DNA from 2 places in the Paenibacillus sp. NPDC056579 genome. Region 1 is predicted to be linked to the other one. Evidence: predicted binding sites of a transcription regulator. Region 1 holds the regulator's gene; the other holds the start of a gene.
The links. Region 1 encodes Rex, which represses fermentation and respiration genes when NADH is low (regulators of the CRP and FNR family bind a similar motif). Its sites were predicted from a motif close to TTGTGAAATATTTCACAA; they were not measured.
Positions count from the first base shown of each region.

Region 2: the regulator Rex is predicted to act here: its motif matches at 3,145-3,162, upstream of ACFQ88_RS20255 (helical membrane plugin domain-containing protein).

Region 1 covers NZ_JBHTVD010000001.1:134,273-140,583, forward strand. Annotated here, with positions in the region: gene panC (pantoate--beta-alanine ligase) at 1-112, shown strand, start outside; gene panD (aspartate 1-decarboxylase) at 166-549, shown strand; gene ACFQ88_RS00765 (tetratricopeptide repeat protein) at 612-1,250, shown strand; gene dinG (ATP-dependent DNA helicase DinG) at 1,332-4,187, shown strand; gene ACFQ88_RS00775 (redox-sensing transcriptional repressor Rex) at 4,184-4,804, shown strand; gene ACFQ88_RS00780 (inorganic phosphate transporter) at 4,866-5,867, opposite strand; gene ACFQ88_RS00785 (DUF47 domain-containing protein) at 5,896-6,311, opposite strand, start outside.
Region 2 covers NZ_JBHTVD010000005.1:112,061-118,371, reverse strand. Annotated here, with positions in the region: gene ACFQ88_RS20270 (MFS transporter) at 1-738, opposite strand, end outside; gene ACFQ88_RS20265 (MarR family winged helix-turn-helix transcriptional regulator) at 809-1,234, opposite strand; gene ACFQ88_RS20260 (NAD(P)/FAD-dependent oxidoreductase) at 1,390-2,568, opposite strand; gene ACFQ88_RS20255 (helical membrane plugin domain-containing protein) at 2,600-3,031, opposite strand; gene ACFQ88_RS20250 (TetR/AcrR family transcriptional regulator) at 3,876-4,436, opposite strand; gene ACFQ88_RS20245 (hypothetical protein) at 4,661-5,311, opposite strand; gene ACFQ88_RS20240 (glucose-1-phosphate adenylyltransferase) at 5,368-6,311, opposite strand, start outside.

The sequences.
Region 1 (6,311 bases):
TCCTTCATTGGAGCCGGTAACCGATTTGAAGGCAGTGTCGAGCATCATCGTCGCGTTGGCGGTTAAGTTCGGTAAAACAAGGTTAATTGACAATACCATCATTCAGTTGTAATTTATACGAAGCCGGTTTTCTATTCAGAAAACTTCTTACAGGAGGTTCAACTCATGTTCAGAACGATGCTCAAATCCAAAATACACCGCGCGACCGTAACCGAAGCGAACCTGAACTACGTAGGCAGTATTACGATCGATGAAGATTTGCTTGATTTGATCGATATGCTTCCAAATGAAAAGGTGCAGATCGTCAATAACAATAACGGCGCCCGCTTAGAAACCTACATTATTCCCGGTCCGAGAGGATCCGGTGTCATCTGTTTGAACGGAGCCGCGGCACGCATGGTGCAGGTAGGCGATACCGTCATTATTTTATCGTACGTTATGCTGACCGATGAAGAAGCACGGAAGCATCATCCGCAAGTTGCCATAATGGGTGAAAATAATAAAGTTATCAGCGTATTGAAGGAAGAAATTCATTCCACCGTCATGTAACGAATGAAAAGCCGTGTGGGGGCGAAAAATGAGGGTATGCTCAGCTAAGGTGGGATGCCTACATGTTCAAACATTTATTTGCCTCCATGAACGAAATGCTTGATGAAGTGACTTCCCAATATGCAACGGCGACAGGCGTCAGAAAGAAGCAGCTTCAGGAGAAGCTGAAAGCATTGAAAGCGATGAGCGATACGTTTATTGAAGAATGGCTATTATTCGAAGAAAAGCTTGCCGCTTTTCACCAGCAGCATCATCCAGCACCACTTACCAATGATTATACGGATCCCGAAATGGTCGGCAAGCGCTCCGACGCTTTTTCCAAAGGCCAAGGATATTATAAGCTCCTGATGTTTGACGAAGCGATCCGCGAGTTTTCCGAGATGGTGCATAAGCAGCCGGATTTTACATTGGCTCGGATGTACTTGGCCATGAGTTATTTGCGCAAAGGAGACATCGCGGAGAGCTACAGTCATTTTCATTTTTTATCTCAATTAACCGAGAACAACCAGATGAGAGCTATTTCGTACAACGCTATGGGCTGCATTCAAGCTCACCACAGCAACATGGACAAAGCCTTCGAGTATTTCAATCTTGCTTTCCAAACGGATCCGACGAGCGTTCAGCCGTTGATGGAAATGGGGCTTTGCGCAGAAAAAAAAGGCCAGCTTCAATTTCATCAGCAGCCGAACCGGCTCCCATAGGATGAAGTTTACTATTCCCTTTTCCCTGCAGTATTGGTATGCTAAGAAGAGAGTGGGAATGAAGGGATTGACATAAAAGGAATGAAATTCGCGGTATTGGATTTTGAAACGACCGGGAGCCAGCCTGCGGATCGCATTATACAGGTTGGCCTCGTCATCATACAAGACGATATCATCACGGACAGGTATACTTCTCTGGTAAATCCCGGGATAGGTATACCTTCTTCTATCACAACGCTAACCGGCATTGACGACGAGATGGTTCGCGAAGCTCCCGAGCTTGATGCGGTAGTAGCGGAAATGGTTCCACTTCTGCAGGATTGCGTTCTGGTCGGACACAATATCGCTTTTGATTTGAGCTTTCTGCAGAGAGCGCTTGATGAAAACGGCTATTTTCCGTTCGACGGCCGGGTGCTGGACACGATGGATGCGCTGCGGGTATTGTTCCCTTCATTAACGAGCTTGCAGCTGAGCATGGTTTGTCTTGCCTTCGGGATCGAGCACGAGAGGCCTCATCAGGCGGATAGCGATGCGGAAGTAACCGCTGAAATTTGGCTGCGCTGTCTGCAGAAATTTCAAAGTCTGCCGCTATTGACCATTCAGCGCTTGTCTATCCTGTTCGATGGAGTAACGTCCGATTTCGGCTGGTTTGTTCAAGAGATGAAAACGTACAAGGAAATGTTTACCACCGTTGATACGGAGACAGGACGTTATTTCCGCCAGTTCGCAATCAATGTAGACGATTGGGGAGACGAAGAGCCGGTTAGGGAGGATACGGATGTATCGAAGCTTCCCGATAGCTTTTCGGACTTCTATGAGCAGTTGAAGGAACAGATGAAGCAGCGGTTCGCCTCATATGAGGACCGGGAAGCTCAAGTGCGGATGCTTGAGGAAGTGGAATCGGCATTTCAGCAAGGACTACACTTGATGGTTGAAGCGGGAACCGGTACGGGTAAATCGCTGGGCTATTTGATCCCATCGTTGTATTACGGGCTGAAGCAGGATAAGAAGGTACTGGTCAGCACCCATACGATCAACCTGCAGGAGCAAATTCGCGAGCGGGATATTCCTCTGCTTCACAGCTTGTTTCCCGTAGGATTCCAGGCGTCCGTGCTGAAAGGAAGAAGCCATTATTTGTGCTTGCGTAAATTCGAGCATAAATTGAATATGCAGGATTTCGAGAACGGCAAGGAAGACCGGATCACGGCCGGCCAGATGCTGGTTTGGCTGAGCGAAACGAAAAGCGGAGATGAAGAAGAGCTGCATTTTGCCGCTAACCGGGGTGCGCAGTTCTGGCATTCGGTGGCGAGCGATTCCGACTCCTGTCTGAATAGGGCTTGTCCCTGGTTCAAAAAGTGCTTCTACCATCGCGCCCGCCATGAGTCCAACATAGCGGACGTGGTCATTACTAACCACTCTATGTTGTTTACGGATACGAAGGCGGAGAACCGCCTGCTGCCGACTTATAAACATTTGGTCATCGATGAAGCTCATCATTTCGAAGAGGTGGCGAGCAAGCATTTAGGCATCGAGATGTACTATGGCACCTTTATTAACACGCTATGGTGGCTTTATAAAGACGCGAGAAGCGGCCAGCTTCCTTCGTTGAAAGCGCGCCTGCAAAGAAACGAATCGGAGCGGGCTCAAGCGTGGTGCGATACGATCGATGCGGTTGCGCCGAAGCTGGTTCAGGTCAAGGAGCAGTGGGATGAGCTGGCGGAAGCGTTGTATCAGCTGTTGGCTAGCCGGTCGGACCCTTCGCAAACCGAAGGTGGCCAGCTAGTTTTCAGGGTCAAGAAAGACGATACGCCGGCCGTATGGGAGAAGCTGCTTGTTCTGGAGGAGAATATTCACCTCGTAACGAATGAAGTGCTGAAGAAGATGGACAAAATGGTCAGCGAACTGAAAGAAGTGCAGGAAGAGCTGGATCTGCAAGGCATGGTGACCGACCTTAGCGGTACGGTGAAGGAGCTGTCGCGTCAGAGGGACAATCTTCATTTCTTCATGACCATGCCGGATGATAATTATGTGTACTGGCTCGAAGGCGGCCAATTCAATAAAGCCAAGTCGCTTCAATTGGTTTGCGTGCCTATCGACGTAAGCCCGATGCTTCAGCAGCATTTTTTCGATGTCAAGGACAGCGTGGTCATGACTTCGGCTACATTATCCGTGGGCAAATCGTTCGATTATACCTGCGAACAGCTGGGGCTCGAGAGCAAGGATGAACCCGCCAAACTGAAAACGGTTCAATTGCCGTCGCCATTCAATTACCGTCAGCAAGCGCTGGTTGTGATACCGAGAGACTTTCCGAGCATTAGAGGAAATTCCGGCGAGCAGCAATTTCTCGATCATTTGACGCAGTCGCTTGCGGAAGTGGCCTTGGAGACGAAGGGCCGGATGCTGGTGCTGTTTACTTCCAACCGGATGCTGAAGCTGGTTCATACTTCGCTGAAGGAGGTTCTAAGCCCGTTCGGCATTCAGGTGCTGGGGCAGGGGGTAGACAGCAGCAACCGCAGCAAATTGACGCGGATGTTCCAGAGCAGCCCGGCAAGCGTGCTGCTTGGCACAAGCAGCTTTTGGGAAGGGGTCGACATTCCCGGAGATGCGCTGACCTGTCTGGCTATTGTCCGGCTGCCATTTCAGCCGCCGAATCATCCTCTGGTGGAAGCCAAGACGGAGAAGTTAAAAAAGCTGAACCAAAACGCGTTTATGAAGCTGTCGGTTCCGCAAGCGGTCATTCGTTTCAAGCAAGGATTCGGAAGGCTCGTACGCACCGCAAACGATAAAGGTATCGTCATCATTTATGATACCAGGGTCATTGATACGACGTACGGGAAGTACTTTTTGTACTCGCTGCCCGGCCCCAAGATCGAGCACATGCCGACCAATCAGTTGGTTCCGAGAATTAAGCAGTGGATGGGGGAAAGCGGTACATGAAAACAATAAAAATATCAGAGGCGGTCGTTCGGCGGCTGCCCGTCTATCTTCGATTTTTGAACGAACTGAGCAAGAAAAATGTCAGCACCGTTTCTTCACAGGATCTGGGTCAAAAGCTTGATTTGAATCCGGCGCAAATTCGCAAGGATCTAGCCTATTTCGGAGAGTTCGGAAAAAAGGGAATCGGCTACGACGTCGATTATCTGATAGAGAAAATACGGCAAATTCTGAAGCTGGATAAAGTCATTCCTGTTGCATTGGTCGGAGCGGGGAATCTTGGGCGCGCCTTATGCAATTACAACGCTTATTTGAAGGATAATATGAAAATTGTGGCCGTGTTCGACGCCCATGCCTCGAAAATCGGGGAGTCCATCAATAATCTTCATGTGAAGCCGATGGGCGAGCTGAAGGAAACGATCGAAGCTCTGCATGTCCGAATCGGCATTATAACCGTACCGGCGGCCGAAGCGCAGAACGTAGCCAACCAGTTTGTGGAAGCAGGCGTTGAAGCGATACTGAATTTTGCACCTATTATCATCAAGGTCCCGAACGAAATTCGTGTCCATCACGCCGATTTCACCACCGAGCTGCAAAGCTTGGCATACTACTTGGATTAATGGGAAATTGAGAACATGAAAAAAGCCTACATTCGATGTAGGCTTTTTTGTGCGTCCTTACTTATGCAGACAGTAGGAAGATGATTTTGTAAATGATATAGGCCAGAGCCATACTGATTGGGATCGTAATAATCCAGGTCATGACCATTTTGGTAACCGTAGCCCATTTCACATCATGGAACCTCATGACAGCACCCGTACCGATGATGGAAGAGGAGATAACATGAGTGGTGGAAAGAGGCATCCCCATGGCCGTCGATGTTTGGATAATGATGGAAGAATTTAAGTCGGAAGCAAATCCGTTGATCGGCTCGATCTTGATCAGGTTTTTACTTACCGTTTTAATAATTTTCCATCCGCCGATCGAAGTACCCAAGCCCATTGCGGTAGCAGCCGACAGCTTGACCCATAACGGAACATCCAGTGAGTCGTGATGACCTAAAGCAACCATACCGAAGACAATGATTCCCATCGCTTTCTGAGCATCGTTCCCGCCGTGTGACAAAGACAGCAGCCCTGCGGAGAAAATTTGAAAGAAACGGAACATCCGGTTCAGCTTCGATCTGGAATGATTGCCGCTCATGAAAATAATTCGGCGAATAATCCACATAACAATAATCCCCGTAGCAAATGCAACGATGGGCGATAAAATCAGAATGATGATGATTTCCTTGAAGCCGCTCCAGTTGACGGAGGCTACCCCAGCGCCAGCAATAACCGCGCCGGCCAGCGAGCCGATCAGCGTATGCGAGGAGGAGGATGGAATGCCGAAATACCATGTGACTAGATTCCATATAATAGCAGTTAGCAATGCCGCAATAACAACAAGTACGCCGTTCTCGACCGTCGCAGGGTTCGCAACCTTTCCTCCGACCGTCTTGGCCACCTCCGACGAGAAGATCGCTCCAATAAAGTTCAATATCGCTGCATAAAAGACCGCGAACTTGGGAGAGAGCGCCCGGGTTGAAATAGAAGTTGCTATAGCATTCGCCGTGTCATGAAATCCGTTAATAAAGTCAAACAGAAGCGCCAGAGCAACGATGATTATTAAAAAGGTTAGCATGTTTACCTCCTACCGATTATGAAAGACCTTACGAATATCGCAGGACGACGCTCTCCAAAATATTCGCTACGTCTTCACAGGCATCCGTAGTTTGTTCGAGTCGCTCATACAATTCCTTCAGTTTAAAATCATGATACGGATCCTTCGGATTCAAGAAAATTTCTCGAATGCCTTCGCGCATGAGACGGTCCGCCTCGTTCTCCAGGCTGTTGATCTGAACGGTGTGTTCGGTAATTTGCATATATTTCTTTTTGGACAACAATTTGAATGCGTCCAGAATGTGCTGACAGCTATCGACCAATACGGCGGAAAATTCTCTCATGTAATTATCGCTTGTGCTGATATTCAGGTAATCGAAACGTGCGATAGTCGCCTCGATACCGTCGATCACATCATCTACTTTGGAGGCCAGCTCCATAATGTCTTCCCGATCCAAAGGAGTTA
Region 2 (6,311 bases), on a different contig from region 1:
GCCGCAAAAGAAAAACGTGCCCGCCAGCAGCCAAAACGTCTTGTTACTTAGTGCGCTGCGCAGAGCTTGAAGAGGTGTCAAAAAAATGCTCCCCTGGAACTTCTTCGGCTCCACTATCTCCTCCGTTCCGTACGGCGCCAGCCCCAAGTCATACGGATGATCCCGCATCCATAGCAAGACCACGACAAACATAACAAGCAGGACGGCAACGGCGGTATAAATGGAAAATCTCCAACCCGCTTCCACCATAATTTTGGCTAGCAGCGGCAGGAACAGCAATTGGCCGGTCGCGGCACTGGCGGTCAGCAGCCCCACTACCAGACCTCTTCGCTGAACGAACCAGTGATTCGTCACCGTAACGCCCAGTACGTTCGCCATCATCCCTGTGGCCAGCCCCGAAACGACGCCCCACAACAGCTCGAACTGCCATAAAGAGGTCATCATCGGAGTTACTGCCAGACTTGCAGCAAGGACGAACAAGGATGCGGCGACGATCCTTCGAATCCCGAATTTCTCCAGCAGCGCCGCCGAGAAAGGCCCCGTGAGCCCGTATAAAAAAATACCGACCGAAATGACGGCGGATATGCCTCCGCGGTTCCATCCGAATTCTTTTTCAAATGGCAGCATCAAAATGCTCGGCATGGAACGAATCCCTGCGGAAACTAGCAGAGTGACAAAGGTAATAAGGACGACAATCCATCCGTAATACAATTTCGACTTTGCACCTTGTGCATTCATAACCTGATCACTCCACTTTTCACCTTTATATTTTGTTTGTACATACAATAGTTATGAAAGAAGAACAGCATTAATTCTTCTCCAGCTGCTCGCTTGCCGACTCGATGTTAATGCCCAGCTGCTTGGCGAAGTCCGCTCCCAATATCCTCTCATATCGCTGATGCAGCCGTTTCGATGCCGCCCGGATTGTCTCTTCCAATTGCTCTCCCTTAGGCGTCGGATAGACGTGCACGGTTTTCCCCTGTCCTTTCCGTTCCACGAGCTGCTTTCCTTCCAACTTATCGATAAATCGGGTCAAGGTTGAAGGAGTAATCGACAGCTTCTCGGACAGCTCTTTCTGCGAAATACCCGGCGCCCCGTTGACGAGACGGATAAGATAGCCGTACATAGGCGTTAATCCGGTTGGTGCGAATTCCTCTTCCGCCATCTTCGTAATGGCCCGCCCCAACCGATTCGCTGTGAAAAACAAACAATCGTGAAGGAAGCTATCGTTCATGTCCGGAACCTCCTTTTACGTTTATTTTGTATGTACAACTAATATATTCGATGATGGTGATTCGTGTCAACACAGGGCTATCAAAATAATTTTTTTCCACACCAATCTGAAAAAAAAAGCCTTGCTCCGAATGATCCGAAGCAAGGCTGGATGTTTTAGTAAGCCAATGTGAAAAGACCGTTGATGTGGGACAGGTAACGCATGTTGCTCGCTTCTTTCATCAAAGTCGCAGGCAAGCCTTTCAAGCGGGTTTGGTTCGCACCGATCGTTCCGATCCCGTCTTTGCGGCCAAGGCTCGCAAGCGTACCGGAGAACACAGGAGTGAACTCTTGCTTAGGTCCGTTGTTGAAATAAGCGAAGATGTTGTAGCCGACCGTTTCGCCCATTTGCCAAGCCAATTGTGCGGTTGGAGGATATGGACGGCCTTCTTTGCCCATAACTACCGCGCTGTCGCCGGCAAGGAACACATCCGGATGCGATGTCGATTGCATGAATTCCGTAACCGTCGCACGGCCGCGGTTTACTTCGATACCACAGTTCGCAACAACCGAGTTACCTTGAACTCCGCCTGTCCAAACCAGTGTGTTAGTATCGATGGCACTGCCGTCTTTCAAGGAAACCGTAGTTTCCGACATTTCTGTAATCGCTACGCCGGTCAGGAATTTGACGCCGCGTTTTTCAAGGCTCGTTTGAGCACGCTCAACCAATTCTGGAGCAAAGCCAGCCAGGATGGAAGGACCTGCTTCTACACAGTACAGGGAAATTTCGTTGAAGTCGATCCCTTTGCTGCGGCACAGGCCAGGAAGCATATCGGCGAATTCGCCCACGAGCTCGATACCTGTCAAACCGCCGCCGCCTACAACGAAAGTTGCATCGGCTTTGTCTTTGGTTTTGCTGTACGCGTCGATACGAGCTTCTACATGAGCGCGCAGACGGTTCGCATCATCCGCAGATTTCAGAATGAAGCTGTTTTCCTGCAAGCCAGGAATGCCGAAGAATGCCGTTTCGCTGCCGAGAGCAACGACAAGCACGTCGTATTCGAACGTTTTGCCGCTTTTCAGCAGCACGTTTTTTTGGTCCGGACGAATCGTTTCTACTGTATCGATAACCAGGTTCACGTCTTTGCCGCGAAGCAGCTTTTCCAAAGGAAGAGCTACCGCTTTCTCAGCCAAATTGCCTGCAGCCAGACGGTGAAGCTCCGTAATGATTTGATGCGTAGGGAAGCGGTTGACAATCGTAATCGTCGCTTCTTCCGCGTTCATGTATTTACGCGCCGTCAAAGCAGTCAACAATCCGCCGTAGCCGCCGCCTAGAATTAATATTTGCTTGGACATTGTAATCCTCCGTTCTATGTCGATCCGCTAATTAGTGCTGTTCTTTTTGTTCGCGACGCTCAGCCATAACATCCAGGAACGCTTGGGATACCTGAAGCATCTTTTGAACCTGAGGGTCTTTCAGCATTCTAAGAATACCGAACAATCCGATCGAAGTCGTTTGAGCCGTTTGAACACGGTCGTTAGCCTCGATAGCTGCCGAAGCGATGCCTTTGGCACTATCCGAAATCGGCTTAACGAATTCTTCCATACCGCCTTTGATATCGTCGATCAGTACTTGGTCCGTCACCACATTTTGGACGACATCATAGGTTTTGGTAAGAATCGTAACCAGCTCCGCTAATTTAGGCAGGTTTTCAACCAGAATCGTGAGCGATTGCTGTACCTCAGGCTTCATCAGTTGGTCGAGTACATCGATGGTTTCCCGTGTTTCCCGAGTGATCGTTTGTGTTGCTTCTGACATAAGAAAACGTCCTCCTTTACTTTGAGATAGAAAACCGCCAGTGTCTGTTTACCTGTTCCATGTTTAGCTTTTCCGTCCCAAAGAGATTTATGAATCATTGGGTATCAGCCCAAATGTAACTTTTTTCACAAGTGCGGGAAAGAGTATCCCACATATCCTTGCGCATAGAACAGGTGACAAACGGAATCCTATGTAGCTTCTATTATACTCCTCCTTCACCAATTAGAAAAAAGCAATTTTCGACAATTGTGAACAATCTGGGAACGTTTTTGGTTGATTTAACGTTTTTAGGACAGCTTTTCTTAGAGTAGGACCGAATTGCTTCCAAATTCAAGCGGCTTTCTAGGCGAAAAAACAAACAATGATCGGACTAATCCGAATCATTGTTCGATATTCTCTATTTTTGAGCTATGCACCGGGAGAAACTGTGCCGGTCGGCTTCTTCGTAAATCCGGCTAAGCGTATCGTAGAGACTCCCCTGTAGCGTGGCAAAGGCGCCATCAAGGCCTTTCAACTCCGACGGCCAGGGTGACATTGATTCCCGCCCGCGTTAATAACGCGGCCAGGCGCATACAAAATCCTCGCTTCTGCAGCAGCTCCCATTGCTATCGCACGAACTCCTCGCGCACTCTACGACATTACAGTGCCGCCGCTCTGCTTCAGGTGTTCCTATGCCTCTGCTTGCCTGTCGTCGATGCCTCTGGCGCTCTACGCCTCCGCTCGGCAGTCGACTATGTCATGAGCGCGTATCGACTCTGCTCAGCTGTCGCCCGATGCATCGAGCGCCTCTAGGCCTCCGCATGGCTGCCGACTATGTCAAAAGCGCTTCGCTTCTGCCCCGCAATCAGCCCAACGGCTTTTTATGCTTAGGCTTCAATTCCGGCATATCCATGACCGCGGCGACATGGCAAAGCATCCCGTTAGCCAAAAACGTGCTAACCTCTACCTCCGGATCAGAAACGCCCGCTTCCCGAAACCGCTCCAACACCATGTTGCGAACTTTGCTCAGCCCTTCGCGAGTCGCCTGGCGGATCGGCTCGTCCCGGATCCCCTGCGCCTGCACCTGCAGGACGATCTCGTGATGGTGTGTCTCCATCAGCTGCTCATAGACGCGGATCATCTCTAACACAAGCCGATCGGGAGGAGCCTGCACCTGTGCAAAGCTGGCAAGCGTCCGTTCGAACGCACGGTCAAGCGCGACGATGAACAGCTCCTCCTTATTCTTGAACAGCTTGAATACATAAGGCTGAGAGATGCCGACCTTTTCGGCGATTTGCGCAGTCGTTGTACTGTAATAACCGTAGTCCGCAAAAACCTGGACCGCCGCCTCCAATATTTCCTCCCTGCGGGAAGCTAGCAGCGGACTATCTGGCTTGCTTTTTTTCTGTACGGGTGGTCTGGCCATAGCGGTTCATTCTCCTTCCTTCCTATCGTTGAAAACTTCCCAGATTGTAAACATTCTTTTATTGATCGATCAATTACCAATACCTATTCAAAGTATAAACCGAGCACTCCCTTTTATCAAGTGACATAAGATAAACCTTTAGGATATACCTCATTTTTTTCAGCAGCAGCGTCCTGAGAACGAAGAAAAACCCGGTCCCCCGTCATCAGAAACCGAGTCTGCTCTTATTGCGAAGTGGTGTGAAAATAATGCACCGACATCAGTTTATTACTGGCCGGATCGATATAAATTTTCAACGCATTGGTCCCGTTTCGGTAGACGATTCCGTCCTCGCTGACGAAGTAGGGCGTTCCAAGCTTTTTCTTGATGCTGGCAAGGTTTAGCGGAATGAGCTGCCCGTCAATATCGATCCGGCTCGCCGTACCGGGAACGACAACGTATTCGATCGCTCCGTCGATCATCGTAATGCTGCAATCGTCAAATTGATAGGTTTTGATGTTCTTAATGATCTCATCCTGTACAATTGCCGAGGGCTGTCCCTTCATCTCGTACACCGTCTTCAAATCGTCCGTTAAGGCAACACCGTTCACGGTGTGAAACAATAGCGGCGGCATCAATGCATCGGTATCGGCGCCCGCGTCCGAATCCGACTCACGATCCACAAGTCCGGCAGCAGACGATGAAGAGGGTGCTTCCGCAGCTATTGCGACGGCTCGATCCCCCGGCTCTTCGCTACTCACCAAAGCACTAGTCTCATACGATCCCACCGGCAAATTCATCGCCAAGACGGTTTCTTCCTGTGCCGTATGAACAACCCCTATGCCAGCCCATAAAATAACAACTCCTATCGATAACATCCATGATACTTTGTTCATGCTCCTTCCCCCTCCATAAGATGGTGTTAGGATCCAAAAACACGCTCATGCTTCCGTTACCCGATAAGCTCCGCCTGCAGCTGCTTGGCGGGGATGAAAATTTTGGGCATTTTCTCGCTTTTCATGCCTACGACCTCCCGGTCCCCGACGACCGCAATCGGCCCTCCGCTTAGCGATCCAAGCGTGAAGCCGTCTCGTACGATCGCCCCTTCGCCGATGATCGCGCGATGGAGGGTCACTCCGTCTCCGATCTGCGCTCCGGGCATGACGATGCTGTCGGTGACCCGGCTTCCTTTGCCGACGGTCACTCCCGAAGAAATGACGGAACGCTCTACCTGTCCATGGAGCAGGCAGTCATCGCCAACGATGGAGCTGCGCAGGCGCTCGGCGCCATCGATATATTTTGCCCCGGCAGCCCCTCTGGAGCTAAGAAGAGGCCAAGCGGAAGGGCTCAGCGCAAACTGCGGCTCGTCTCCCAGCAAATCCATATGCGCCTCCCACAAGCTGTCAATCGTCCCAACATCCTTCCAGTACCCCGCAAACTCATAGGCGTGCAGGTTCGCACCTTGGGCCAGCATGGACGGAATCACATTTTTGCCGAAATCATGGCACGATGTCTCGTCCTCCGCATCCTGCTCCAGCTGCTTTAATAAATACGCCGTATTGAATATATAAATGCCCATCGAAGCCAAGTTGCTGGCAGGAACCTCGGGCTTTTCCGTAAATTCGGTAATCCGTCCTCCGCCATCCGTCTTCATGATGCCAAAACGGCTCGCTTCCGACATAGGCACCGGAGTGACGGCGATCGTTGCGTCGGCTCCCGACTGCAAATGGCTCTCCACCAGCTTGCGGTAATCCATATGATATATATGATCTCCGGAAAGAATAAGCACGGTCTCCGGATGATGCTTCTCGATAAAAGGCCGATTGCGGAAAATGGCGTCGGCCGTTCCGGCGTACCCCGATGCCCCGACATGTGCTTGGCGGGACGACAGCAGTG